DNA from 2 places in the Bradyrhizobium sp. CCBAU 45384 genome. Region 1 is predicted to be linked to the other one. Evidence: predicted binding sites of a transcription regulator. Region 1 holds the regulator's gene; the other holds the start of a gene.

Region 1 (7,132 bases):
GGCGTCGATGTCGAAGGTCACCTCGATCTGCGGCATGCCGCGCGGAGCCGGCGGAATGCCCATCAGGTCGAACTGGCCGAGCATCTTGTTGTCGGCCGCCATTTCACGCTCGCCCTGGAAGACGCGGATGGTGACGGCATTCTGATTGTCTTCAGCCGTCGAGAACACCTGGCTCTTCTTGGTCGGGATCGTGGTGTTGCGGTCGATGATGCGGGTGAACACGCCGCCCAAGGTCTCGATGCCCAGCGACAGCGGGGTCACGTCGAGCAGCAGCACGTCCTTGACGTCGCCCTGGAGCACGCCGGCCTGGATCGCAGCGCCGATCGCCACGACTTCGTCCGGGTTGACGCCCTTGTGCGGCTCCTTGCCGAACAGCTGCTTCACGACTTCCTGGACCTTCGGCATGCGGGTCATGCCGCCGACCAGAACCACTTCGCCGATCTCGCCGGCGGTGACGCCGGCATCCTTCAGCGCCTTGCGGCAGGGCTCGATGGTCTTCTGCACGAGGTCGTCGACCAGCGCCTCGAACTTGGCGCGGGTGAGCTTCATCGTCAGATGCTTCGGGCCGGTCTGGTCCGCGGTGATGAAGGGCAGGTTGATCTCGGTCTGCGTCGTCGACGACAGCTCGATCTTGGCCTTTTCAGCGGCTTCCTTCAGGCGCTGCAACGCAAGCTTGTCGTTGCGCAGGTTGATGCCCTGCTCCTTCTGGAACTCGTCCGCGAGGTAGCCCACGAGGCGCATGTCGAAGTCTTCGCCGCCGAGGAAGGTGTCGCCGTTGGTCGACTTCACCTCGAACACGCCGTCGCCGATTTCGAGAATGGAAATATCGAACGTGCCGCCGCCGAGGTCGTACACGGCGATGGTGCCGGCCTTGGTCTTGTCGAGGCCATAGGCCAGCGCAGCCGCGGTCGGCTCGTTGATGATGCGCAGCACTTCAAGGCCCGCGATCTTGCCGGCATCCTTGGTGGCCTGGCGCTGGGCGTCGTTGAAGTAAGCGGGAACGGTGATAACAGCCTGGTCGACCTTCTGGCCGAGATGGGCTTCCGCGGTCTCCTTCATCTTCTGCAAGATGAACGCCGAGACCTGCGAGGGCGAGTAGGTCTGGCCGTCGGCCTCGACCCAGGCGTCGCCGTTGGAAGCCTTCACGATCTTGTACGGAACGAGCTTCTTGTCCTTCTCGACCATCGGGTCGTCGTAGCGGCGGCCGATCAGGCGCTTCACTGCGAAGAACGTACGCTCCGGATTGGTCACGGCCTGGCGCTTGGCAGGCTGGCCGACGAGGCGCTCACCGTCGTCGGTCACGGCGACGATCGAAGGCGTCGTGCGCATGCCCTCGGAATTCTCGATGACTTTGGCGTTCTTGCCGTCCATTACGGCGACGCACGAATTCGTGGTGCCGAGGTCGATCCCAATGACCTTTCCCATGGTCCTGATATCCTTCTTTTTGCGGCAGGTTGGCTGGGCCCAGAAGGCACCCGAACCGAAACCCCCTAAGATCAAACATTCGCGATATTGCGATGGTTGAGGCTCATATAGGAGGGGGGGAGGGGCCCGCAAGGACCGAACGCAACTTTGGGCCGTGAAAACATTGGGTTTTGGAAGATCGTATCCGCCCCTCCAGCCCTTGCGGGTGAGGAAATATTAACGGGTTCGGAGATCGACCGGCCGCCCGTCGCCATCAGCGGCCCGGCCCTGTTACCGGGGCGCCAAACCCGCTAAAAGGCGGCCGGCCGGACAGCTTCGCCATGGGGCTGCTTCGCGCGATAAAGCGGCCCAAAGGCCGACCATCGTACGGCCTCAATGTGAACCAAACAGAGTGCCCATGAAGCTGACCCGCTCCCTCGCTGCGCTGGCCCTCCTCGTCGCCACGGCATTTCCGGCGCTCGCCGCCGATGCCGTCTATCCGCCCGGCTTGCGTCTCGGCATGGTGCCTCTGGTCGGCCTCAGCAAGGCCAAGACCTTTCCGGGCTTCGAGAGCGAGGATGGCAGCGTCAAGGTGCTGATCACCGAGCTGCCGCCGGCGGCCTATAACGAAGTCGTCAGCGCCTTCAACGCCAATCCGGCCGGCGCCAATGGCGTCAAGCCGGACAAGATCGAGACATCAGCGGGCCTTGCGTATTTTACCACCGAAAGTGCCAAGGCTGGCGACACGCTGGTGAAGCGCTATTCGATGATCGTGCCGGGCACCGGCTTCTCCGGCTATGTCGCGGTGCAAATCCCCGAGAACGCTTCGAAGATCTACACCGACGAGGCGGTGCGGCAGATGTTTGCGACTGCCGTCATCCGCAAGGAGGTGTCGGCTGACGAGCAGATCGGGCTGTTGCCGTTCAAGATCACCGATCTCGCCGGCTTCAAGGATATCCGCACGCTGGTGCCGGGCTCGAGCATCATCCTGGCCGATGGCAATGAGAGCTCGGGCTATGAATCCAAGCCGTTCATGATCCTCGGCCTGATCGGCGCCACCCCGCAGGCCGCCGACGACCGCGCGCGCTTCGCCCAGGAGGCGGCGCTTCAAATCGCCGGCTTGCGCGAAACCAAGGTCACTATGTCGGAGCCGATCCGCATCAACGGCCAGCCGGGCTTCGAGACCCGGATCGACGGCGTCAGCGGCAGGGACAAGATCCCGGTGACGGTGGTGCAGTGGATCCGCTTCGGCGGCGGCACCTCGCTGCGCATCATCGCCAGCGCCCCGCGCGACCAGTGGTCCGACGCCTTCACCCGCTTCCGCGCCGTGCGCGACGGCATCCAGCCGAAGGGGTAGAAAACGGGGGGCTGACAGCCCAACCACTCACCAAACCCGGCCGCATTTTCGGGCTTTCGTTCGTACACGAACGGAACTAGGCTTGCCTGCATTGGATCAGGTTTTGGATCATCCTGGAGGGGAGGCGGACGATGCTTAATCGACGACAGATCTTGGCCGCGATGGGAACGACGGCGCTTGTGGCCCTTGCTCCATCGGCACTGTTTGCAGCAGCTGCGATCAAGCCGGACGACAGCTCCGCGCTGCTCGTGATCGACGTGCAAAACTGCTTCCTGCCGGGCGGCAGCCTTGCGGTGAAGGAAGGCGAGCAGGTCGTGCCCGTCATCAATAAAATGGCGAAGGCATTTTCGAACGTGGTGATGACGCAGGACTGGCACACGCCCGGCCACATCTCGTTCGCGTCGGTGCATTCCGGCAAGAAGCCGTTCGAGACCATCGACCTGCCCTATGGCAAGCAGGTGCTGTGGCCCGACCATTGCGTGCAGGGCACCGAGGGCGCCTCGCTGTCGAAGGATCTCTCGATCCCGCAGGCCGAGCTCATCATCCGCAAGGGCTTTCACAAGGACGTCGACAGCTATTCGGCGTTCCTCGAAGCCGACGGCAAGACAACGACCGGCCTTGCCGCCTATCTGAAGTCGCGCAAGATCAAGCGCGTCTTCGTCGCGGGTCTCGCCACGGATTTCTGTGTCGCCTGGACCGCGCTCGATGCGCGCAAGGCGGGTTTTGAGGTCTATGTCGTGGAGGACGCCTGCCGCGGCATCGACACGCAGGGCTCGCTGGCCAAGGCCTGGGCCGACATGGCCAAGGCCGGCGTGAAGCGGATTCAGTCGAGCGATATTGCGTTGAGCGCGTAAGACTGGACGATCGTCATTCCGGGGCGGCTCGCAGAGCCGAACCCGGAATCTCGAGATTCTCAGGTGCGCAATTGCGCACCGTAGTTCGATGCTGCGCATCGCCCCGGAATGACTTCATCGCTCAGTTCGCCTCGTTGCTGTTCGCAGCAGGCGCGGCCTTTGCGCCGCCCTTGGCGACGCCGACCAGCGCCGGCCGCAGCACGCGCTCGCCGATGGTGTAGCCGGCCTGCATGACCTGCACGACGGTGCCCGTGGGCACCGACGCATCGGGCACTTCGTACATCGCCTGATGGAAGTTGGGGTCGAACTTCTGACCCTGGGGATCGAGCTTCTTCACACCATGCTTTTCCAGTGCGTTGAGCAGCGAACGCTCGGTGAGCTCGACGCCCTCGATCAGCGCGGTCAGACCGGGATCGGCGGCGGCGCGCGCCTCGGCCGGAACGGCGTCGAGCGCGCGCTGGAGATTGTCGGCGATCTCGAGCACATCGCGGGCAAAGCCGGTGATGCCGTAGAGTCGGGCATCGGCGACCTCCTTGGTGGTGCGCTTGCGCAGGTTTTCCATCTCGGCCAGCGTCCGCAGCATGCGGTCACGGGCCTCGGCGGCTTCCTTCTGCAACGTCTCCACCGAACCCGGCTCGGGATCGTCGGGCATGATGTAGGGCTTTGACACCACGGGCTCGCCGGTCGCGGCAGTCGTGTCTTCGGGTTGCCGGGTTGGATCGGTCATCGGCTGCTTCTCGAACTCGCTCAAGGGGAGGTTTTCTGGCCCGGATATCGTGCTTCGGGCGCTGAAAATCAAGCGCCCGTGATCGGCTCAAATGCCGGTCAGCCTCCCACCAGGCGACTGACGATACGGGCGGCGTAATCCACGGTCGGGATCACGCGGGCATAATTCAGCCGCGTCGGCCCGATCACGCCCAAAACGCCGACGATGCGGCCGGCGGCATCCCGGTAGGGCGAGATGATGGTGGAAGAGCCCGATAGCGAAAACAGCTTGTTCTCGCTGCCGATGAAGATCCTGACACCTTCAGCGGTTTCGGCGCGCCCGAGCAGGTCGATCACGCCGCGCTTGGTCTCGAGATCGTCGAACAGCAGCCTGACACGCTCGAGATCCTCCAGCGCATGCAGATCTTCCAATAGATTGGCATGGCCGCGGACGATGAGCTGACGGTCCTCGTTCTCGCCGCCCGACCAGCTCGCGATCCCGGCCGAGATCACCTTTTGGGTCAGCTGATCGAGCTCGGCGCGAGCTTCCGCGAGCGCGGTTTCCAGCTCGAGCCGCGCCTCGGCGAGCGTGCGGCCGCGGATCCGCGCGTTGAGGAAATTGCCGGCTTCAGTGATGGCCGAGGAGGGAACCCCCGGCGGCAGCGTCAGCACGCGGTTTTCGACCTGGCCGTCCTCGCCGACCAGGATCACCAGCGCCTGCTCGGGTTCCAATCGGACGAATTCGATGTGCTTCAGCCGCGTATTGGACTTCGGCGTCAGAACGACGGCTGCGGTGCGGGTGAGGCCGGACAGCCGCGTCAGCGCCTGGTCCAGCGCCGCCTCGACCGATTGGGCCTGGCCGACCGAGGTCAGCTGGCTCTGGATCGACTGCCGCTCGGCCTCGTTGAGGTCGCCGACCTGCATCAAGGCGTCGACAAAGAAGCGCAGGCCGAGTTCCGTCGGCAAGCGGCCGGCCGAGGTGTGCGGCGCATAGATCAGCCCGAGCTGTTCCAGATCGGCCATGACGTTGCGGACCGAGGCCGGCGACAGCGGCATCGCGATCAAGCGGGAAATGTTGCGCGAGCCAACCGGTTCGCCAGTCGCGAGATAGCTTTCGACAATTTGACGAAAGATGTCGCGGGAGCGCTCGTTGAGCTGGGCGAGGCCTGCGCGCGGCGCGATCAGATGGATCGGATCGTGATGGGCCACAGACGGTAACTCCTCTCAGATGCACATAATTTGTCCATCCAGGACGGTTCTGACAAGCGTCGCGTTTGCGGGGTGGATATCGGGGGGTGAAAAAGCCTTGCTGCCCACCCTGACCCCACCTACAAGCACCGCGAACAGCCCTACCCCACAAGTTCTAGACCATGAGTTCTGGAGGATTTCCCATGCGGCCAAGCCGCCGTGCGCCCGACGAATTGCGCCCCGTGACGCTGGAGCGCGGCGTGGTCAAATATGCGGAAGGCTCCTGCCTGGTGAAATTCGGCGACACCCATGTGCTCGTCACCGCCACCCTGGAAGACCGCCTGCCGCCATGGCTGAAGGGCCAGGGGCGCGGCTGGGTCACCGCCGAATACGGCATGCTGCCGCGCGCCACCTCCGAACGCACCCGCCGCGAAGCCTCCGCAGGCAAGCAGAGCGGCCGCACCGTCGAGATCCAGCGCCTGATCGGCCGCTCGCTTCGCACCATCGTCGATCTCGAAGCGCTCGGTGAGCGCCAGATCACGGTCGATTGCGACGTGCTGCAGGCCGACGGCGGCACCCGCACCGCCTCGATCACCGGCGCCTGGGTCGCACTCGCCGATTGCATCAACTGGATGAAGGCGCGCAACATGGTCAAGGCCAACGTGATGCGCGACAACGTCGCCGCGATCTCCTGCGGCATCTACAACGGCACGCCGGTGCTCGATCTCGACTATGCCGAGGATTCGGAGGCCGAGACCGACGCCAATTTCGTCATGACCGGCGATGGCCGCATCATCGAGGTGCAGGGCACCGCGGAACGCGAGCCGTTCACGCAGGACGAGTTCCTGAAGCTGATCGCTCTCGCTCAAAAGGGCATCGCGCGGCTGGTGGACTTGCAGAAACTGGCTGTCGCGTAGTCAATAGGCCCATGCACCGCCGAATCACCGGAAAGCTCGTCATCGCCACCCACAATCCCGGCAAGCTCGCCGAGATGAAGGAGCTGCTCGCGCCTCACGGCATCGAGGTGGTGTCGGCCGGTGAGCTCGGCCTTTCCGAGCCTGACGAGATCGGCAACGACTTCCGCAGCAATGCCGCGATCAAGGCGATCGCGGCGGCGCAGGCGACCGGGCTGCCTGCTTTCGCCGACGATTCCGGCATCGTGGTCGACGCGCTCGATGGCGCACCGGGCATCTACAGCGCGCGCTGGGCCGGTCCAAACAAAGACTTCGGCGCCGCGATGGCGCAGATCGAGCGCCTGTTGCAGGAGCGCGGTGCCATCAAGCCCGACAAGCGCAAGGCCCATTTCGTCTCCGCGCTCTGCGTCGCCTGGCCCGATCATCATCTCGAAGAGGTCGAGGCGCGCGTCGACGGCACGCTGGTATGGCCGCCACGCGGCACTTCCGGCTTCGGTTACGATCCGATGTTCCTGCCCGACGGTCATACGCGCACTTTTGGCGAGATGGAGAGCATCGAGAAGCACGGCCTGCCGCCGCTCGGCCTCGGCCTGTCGCACCGCGCCCGCGCCTTCGTGAAACTGGCGGAGATCTGCCTTGAGCCGCGCTGACAAGGATGCGTTCGGCGTCTACGTGCACTGGCCGTTCTGCCTGTCGAAGTGCCCCTATTG
Region 2 (7,132 bases), on a different contig from region 1:
ATATCCTCGCCGAAAACCGGGAGCCGAGCCATTGCCCGTGGTTTGCCCGGAGACGGACTAGGAGACGATCAACGCGCGATGCACAGGGCCAAGGAAGGCAGCGATTTCGACCGCTTTTGGCCCGGTGTGTCCTTGCGAACGACAGTGGCGTCCGGATTGTGGGGGTGGACCGGACCAGCGCGGGTTCAGGGGCGACGTCGCAGTTTAGCTGTCCTTCGCCCGGTTGGACGTGGAGCAAAATTGAACTAAGCTCACGGCCCCTTAGGGGCACAGCATGAAACGCCGCCATTTCGTGACGCTTGTGGGAGGGGCGGCATTGATTTGGCCGGCGCTGTCGCTTGGACAACAATTCGCAAGGGTTTGGAAGATCGGGTATCTGGGATTTGGCGAAGCATCAAGCTGGACGAGCGAAGTGGAGGCTTTCCGTGCCGGTCTTCGCGATCTAGGATATGTCGAAGGCAGGAATCTCAGAATTGATTTTCAATGGGCCGAGCGAGTCGATCAAACGTTTGATCTCGCAAAGCAACTCGTCGACAGGAAGGTCGACGTCATTTTCGCACCTGCATCCACCCAGGTAGGGCCTGCCCGGCGCGCAACTGGCACTATTCCCATCGTTTTCGCTCAGCACGCAGACCCGGTCGGGCTTGGAGACGTGACGAGCCTCTCGCGGCCCGGCGGAAACATAACGGGCATGTCCATGCTTCTCACAGAAGTGTCCGTGAAGGAACTGGAGATCTTGAAGGAAATACTTCCCGGTGCCACGCGGGTCGGCTTGCTCTGGAATCCGACCACGCCTTCGCATCCGACCGCTGTTAAGGCGGTTGATCGCGCAGCACAAACGCTCGGAGTTGAGCTCGTCCACGCTTCAGCCAGCAGCGTCTCAGAAGTTCAAGACGCATTTCACACCATGGCACACAATCAATGCAACGGCGTTCTAGTGTTGTCATCGCCTCTATACACCGTGCAAGCTGAACTGTTGGCCGAACTTCAAATGAAGCATCAGTTGCCTGCCATATTCGCAAATAGGGCCAACGTGAAGGCGGGCGGGCTGGTCAGCTACGGGGCGGATCTGGACGATCTATATAGGCGTGCCGCTTCCTACATCGACAAAATCTTTAAGGGGGCTACGCCCGCTGAATTGCCCGTGGAGCAAGCTTCGAAATATTTCATGGTTCTCAACCTGAAGACCGCGAGGGCTCTGGGCGTCAATGTCTCCCCTACGCTGTTGGCCCGCGCCGATGAGGTCATCGAATAGGCACATCCAATTCTCGTGCGAGAGCCAAGTGTCACGGCGCCGGCCGGTGAGGTCCGGTGATCGCGGCAGAGCGGACCAGATTTGCTCAACCTGAGTTCTTCGCATTTTGACCCATCCGCGACATGGGCAGGTTCGGCCGACCAGCTGGCAGTGCCCACTGATGACAGTGCCGTCGCGTTTACATGCCGTCGACGCGGTTGATGAAACCTTGCCAGACAGCGGTCGGGTCGAACAGATGTTGCCAAATGTTGCCGAGCGTAAGCGCCGTCTAAGAACAAGTGCGTATCCGTGACGTGGACGGCCAAATTGCTTCCGAATGTCAGAGAGTGCATCGTCCCCTCGTCCAGATTATTAACGGTAACCTGTTCCCCGTTTATGTAGACCGAGTTGCGCTCGCCACCCGTAAGGCCCCGCGCCCAGCATTTCAGATCGATCGTCTCGGCATGTGCAGCCGTTGCAGCTAGCAGCGCTGCGACGATGATGGTTGCTTTCAGCTTCACAGTTATCTCGTCGCTTTGTGACGGCCCTGCCGGGGGGTTCGGACACGGCAGGACATTCGATGACTCTGCCGAAATTTCGGTGTCGCCTTCGAAGGATGTGCAGAGGACTCAGTCCGTTCAGAGATGAGCACGCGGCAATAGCCATCCCATGATCTTCTGATAGGGATCGCGACGACTGCGGACGAATGCATTCTCGTTCTGCTGAGCGGCGGTCCTGGCGAATTCAGAAATCCCCTTTCTAGACTGCCGTTTATCCTTCGGAAGCGTCGTCCATTGTCGAATGATCTTCCGGCGGGCTTCGCGTTGCTTTTCCCTTACGTCAGGCATCGGGACGCTCCTTGAAGAGGATTATTCCGGTCGACCTAGTATTGTTTGGCTCACTAGAACTTCAACGTCCAATCAGGAACTCTTGGCCCCTCTGATCGTGCAGCGCTATACACGGGGGCGAGTCTCATATTGGCTTTGCAGGCCCGCCGCCCTAGAATTGAGGCGATCGCAGGACGGGCGAAATGCAGTACGTTTGCGACGCGCCGAAGGGCAAGACCTGGTTCCGTATCGAGACGGAAGGTGAAGCGATGCATGAGTCGCGCCTGATGGGCCACACAGTTGAGCAATATTTCCGCCGCGAACGGGAGAAGGCGGTCCAGTCCTGGCATCCCGAGCGGCCCAACGCGATCGAGCGCGACATCGGCCTCGAGGCCCATATACAGCGAGAGATGCCGCTTTTCCTCACGCTGCGCGACAGCGAGGGCAATGCACTGACTACAGCGATGCTGCCACCGGGCGGCAAGGATCGCGGCGGGTTCCGGATCATCATCGTTGCCGCATCCAATGCCGATCCTTATCCGCAGCAGGACGCGGCCATCGCTGCACTGGGAGCGCATTTCGGTCTCACACTCGATCGCAACCGCTGCTTCCCCTACGGCCGCTAAGGAGCCTGACAAGTATCGCCGCTTGATTGGAGCGATGCCGGCTCATGGCCCGTGTGCGAAGTCCAGACCGGTTCACAGGTGGTCTGGTTGTGGGGGCAGATCTGAAGCGGCTCGCCCAGCGCGCGACCGCCGCGATTGGACTCTTAGCGGAGGCGCGTCGTCCTTGTAAGGTTGGCAATCTGTTTCTATTGGGCGGCGAGTTCGGCCAGGAAGCTGCTATCGCTGTTTCCGGGAATGGAGGCTCCTTGGGATGATTCCGGGCGGCGTCCCCTCGAACTCGGCCGCCTGACATTCGTCGGAGGCGCAGGCTTCGACGCGCTCGCGCAATACGGCGCGCCTGTGTTGGACCCCGGCTGACAGCCAGGAAATCGGAAAGGGCTCGGCATCGCTGCCGAGCCTTGTTATTGTTGAGCTCTTATGTGGGACTTAGAAGTCCATACCCCCCATGCCGCCGCCGCCCGGAGGCATGCCGCCCGCACCAGTATTCTTCTTCGGCACTTCGGCCACCATAGCTTCGGTGGTGATCAGGAGCGCTGCGACGGACGCCGCGTTCTGGATCGCGACTCGAACTACCTTAGTCGGATCGATGATGCCCTTGGAGACCAAGTTGCCGTATTCGCCGGTCTGCGAGTCGAAGCCATAGGCGTACTGATCCTTCTCGAGGATCTTGCCGACGATCACCGAGCCGTCCTCGCCCGCGTTGATTGCGATCTGGCGGGCCGGGTAGGACAACGCCTTGCGCACGATCTCGACCCCGGTCTTTTGGTCGTCATTTTTGGTGCGAATGCCCTTGAGGTGATCGGAGGCACGCAGTAGCGCAACGCCGCCGCCCGGCAGGATGCCTTCTTCAACCGCCGCGCGGGTCGCATGCATCGCATCGTCCACGCGATCCTTGCGCTCCTTGACCTCGACCTCAGTCGCGCCGCCGACGCGGATCACCGCGACGCCGCCAGCGAGCTTGGCGAGACGCTCCTGGAGCTTCTCACGATCGTAGTCCGAGGTGGTCTCCTCGATCTGCGCCTTGATTTGCGCCACGCGAGCTTCGATGTCGGCCTTCTTGCCGGCGCCGCTGACGATCGTGGTGTTCTCCTTGTCGATCATCACCTTCTTGGCGCGACCGAGCATGTTGAGCGTGACGTTCTCGAGCTTGATGCCGAGGTCTTCCGAGATGGCCTGGCCGCCGGTCAGGATCGCGATGTCCTGCAGCATGGCCTTGCGGCGATCGCCGAAGCCCGGAGCTTTGACAGCAGCGACCTTAAGACCGCCGCGGAGACGGTTGACGACGAGCGTGGCGAGCGCTTCGCCTTCGACGTCTTCGGCGATAATCACAAGCGGCTTGCCGCTCTGCACCACGGCTTCCAACAAGGGAAGTAGTTCATTCAATTGAGATAGCTTTTTCTCGTTGATCAGGACGTAGGCATCATCCATCTCAACGCGCATCTTGTCGGCATTGGTGACGAAGTAGGGCGAGATGTAGCCGCGATCGAACTGCATGCCCTCGACAACTTCGAGTTCGGTCTCGAGCGACTTGGCTTCCTCAACGGTGATGACACCCTCGTTGCCGACCTTCTTCATGGCGTCGGAGATGAACTTGCCGATCTCCGCATCGCCATTGGCCGAAATCGTGCCGACCTGGGCGATCTCGTCGTTCGAGGTGACCTTCTTGGAGTTCTTCTGCAGGTCGGCAACCACAGCCTCGACCGCGAGGTCGATACCGCGCTTGAGGTCCATCGGGTTCATGCCGGCGGCAACCGACTTGGCGCCTTCACGGACGATCGCGGCCGCGAGCACGGTGGCGGTGGTGGTGCCGTCGCCGGCCGCGTCAGCGGACTTGGAGGCGACTTCGCGCACCATCTGCGCGCCCATGTTCTCGAACTTGTCCTCGAGCTCGATCTCCTTGGCGACGGTGACGCCGTCCTTGGTGATGCGGGGCGCGCCAAACGACTTGTCGAGGACGACGTTGCGGCCCTTTGGGCCGAGCGTCACTTTCACTGCATTGTGGAGGATGTCGACACCGCGTAGCATGCGGTCGCGGGCGTCGACGCCGAATTTCACTTCTTTGGCTGACATGGTGGGTTTCCCTGAGTTTTTGACTTGGTCTCAGCCTTGATGAGGCGACCGGCAGGCACTTGAGCGATGCGAGCGGTGGATTAGGCGGCCTTCTTCTTGGAAGACATCTCGGTGAGAACGCCCATGATGTCACTCTCCTTCATGATCAACAGTTCCTCGGCGTCGATCTTGACCTCGGTGCCCGACCACTTGCCGAACAGCACGCGGTCGCCAACCTTCAGGTCGATCGGAACCAGCTTGCCGGCTTCGTCGCGGCCACCGGGGCCAACGGCGATGACTTCACCCTGGGAGGGTTTTTCCTTGGCTGTATCGGGAATGATGATGCCGCCAGCGGTCTTCTCTTCCGCGTCGATGCGCTTGACCACGACCCGATCGTGAAGCGGACGGAATTTCATGCTCTCCTCCTATCTTCTAGTCGTTTATATTTTTGAACAAGCAGTCGAAGCGAGCGAGTGCTAACCGCTCCGAAAATAAGCCGGCCTGGCCGGCATACAAGACAAAGCGACGAGGATTTCGAAAATCCATCGCCCTCACTGGAGGCTCGTTCAGAGCCACCTAAAGGAGCCATGGAATGAACTCTTGGCCGGCGTCTGGGTTAGCATGTTCAGGTACTATGATGCCGCGTCCAACGGCGGTCTAGATCCCGTCACGGTACGCGGAGAAGTCGGGAAATCCCATCCCTCTCGCCTAGCGAGATAACCTGAGCCGCAGCAGTCGAGCAACTTTCTTTAGAGATTCTCTCCCTCCGTCGAGAGAACAGCAAAACTACGTGTGCGTGTTGACGCTTCAGTGAGACTGTTTCAGTGAGTAGCTCTGGGAAGGTGCCCGCCTGTCAACCTGTCAACCGTGTCAACCCAAGAATCACCTTAGCTGGCTGGTGAAATTTCGGGGCGCGCTTGTGCCATACCGGATAGGGGCCTGGGAGGGACCCGCTTCGACCAGGAACATCATGCGGACCTCAGTGTCTACTGGCGACAACCGCCGCTATCGCTCGATTTTAGCCCTGGTCAGAAGGAGTGTACGAGGCGACAGCATCGGCAACCTGCTGGAAGAACAGGCTATAGGTGCCGTGAGCTGCGAAAAATGCTTGCCGAGAGGAAAAGTGTCCCAACGATGCTGGTGACCGAATTTACATCGAGCGGGGTGCCATTAAGCGCGCTGTAGCAAATGACGCCCACGAGCGAAAAGAGGGCCAGCACAAAGCGAATAACAGGCGTCGACGAGAGGTTGCCGAGGCGCTTAGCGAGACTGACCGCGGCGTTCAAAATGAACGGACCCAATAATGCAACAAGAGAGGTGATCATGTTGTTTAGATGAAGGATAATCGCACTTAGTAATTATACGCCCTGTCGAGCCTGACGAATGATCCTCTCCACATTGAGGATACCGGGGCAGGTTTTCCCGCCGTTGATTTGGCGGTGAGGGATTACATAGGTGGAATCGAGCGGGATAGACCACTTGGCTGCAAGGTACTGCGCCGGAGTACCTCAAGGCAATCGCGCCGAGCAGCTCGCGGTATGTCGGACGGCGACAGATTTGAGGTCTCGGCGTTTTCGGTGGCGGCTTTTGCCGTTGCCTTACAGACCGCAGCTTTTGTCGGTTCTTTGCCTGCCATCAAGACTGCGTCGACGGTCCGTCTACCGATACCCGAGTCGCGCTTCTCGGCGTCCCTGATCTGGCGGGCTTCGTGGATTTCTTTTCGGGAGAGGCCGACGTCGGCGGCTGTTGGAGCATTGTTCTCCTTTGAAACTTTGCTCACCCGGTCCCCGCCGGCCGACTGCACTTCGCCGCGCGCCTGCGCCGCATCATACTCGTCAGCAAGGCGCCGCTTCACCTGCGCCTCAATGTCCAGCGCGTCGGCTTGCGCACGCAAGGCGGCGCTAAGACTTAACGGACCGTTAGCGAGACGGAGGTAAGCTTCGGCTCGGCAACCGTTCGGGTCTGCAAGCAATGGAATTTCAAAGTGCGACACCCGCGGTTGTGGTGGCGATCCGCCAGCGTGATCTTCTGAACACCTGGCTGAGGCTCTACTTGCGCAATGAGGACGACCTTCCCGGAATTTCGGGGTACGAACCTGAACGCCTCAAAGAAGAAGCGGACGATCTCGTTTATTACACTATCGAAGCGTCCTGCACGCCGCCCGTGGTCACGATACAGAGCGAAGGCACTCGCATGTCGAGCGCTTATGGCGCGATCGGCAAAGGCCGCCGACTAGACGAGTACGTTGGCCCCCGGTTGGCGGCCTCTGTAATGCCCGTTTATCACCTATGCATCGAGCGGCGTCGGCCGGTATACACCGTCTCTCATCTGAAGGACGGCGAAGGTCGCGAGGTGGAGTACGAGAGGTTGCTTCTGCCATTTGGGCATGGCAGCAC

Evidence for each region. Region 1 encodes HrcA, which represses chaperone genes, less so after heat shock. Its sites were predicted from a motif close to GTTAGCACTCNCNNNNNGNGAGTGCTAAC; they were not measured.
Region 2: XH80_RS03150 (co-chaperone GroES) is a predicted target of HrcA. The motif match lies at 5,189-5,217, and genes of this name have one in related genera.

What each region holds. Positions count from the first base shown of each region.
Region 1 covers NZ_LBIZ01000110.1:86,256-93,387, reverse strand. The annotation lists gene dnaK (molecular chaperone DnaK) at 1-1,425, opposite strand, end outside; gene XH80_RS21185 (hypothetical protein) at 1,823-2,761, shown strand; gene pncA (bifunctional nicotinamidase/pyrazinamidase) at 2,893-3,615, shown strand; gene grpE (nucleotide exchange factor GrpE) at 3,737-4,342, opposite strand; gene hrcA (heat-inducible transcriptional repressor HrcA) at 4,441-5,529, opposite strand; gene rph (ribonuclease PH) at 5,712-6,425, shown strand; gene rdgB (RdgB/HAM1 family non-canonical purine NTP pyrophosphatase) at 6,437-7,072, shown strand; gene hemW (radical SAM family heme chaperone HemW) at 7,059-7,132, shown strand, end outside.
Region 2 covers NZ_LBIZ01000063.1:280-7,411, reverse strand. The annotation lists gene XH80_RS03175 (hypothetical protein) at 1-2, opposite strand, end outside; gene XH80_RS03170 (ABC transporter substrate-binding protein) at 275-1,255, shown strand; gene XH80_RS03165 (hypothetical protein) at 1,873-2,082, opposite strand; gene XH80_RS03160 (hypothetical protein) at 2,265-2,687, shown strand; gene groL (chaperonin GroEL) at 3,114-4,757, opposite strand; gene XH80_RS03150 (co-chaperone GroES) at 4,838-5,152, opposite strand; gene XH80_RS03145 (hypothetical protein) at 6,184-6,630, opposite strand; gene XH80_RS03140 (hypothetical protein) at 6,708-7,132, shown strand, end outside.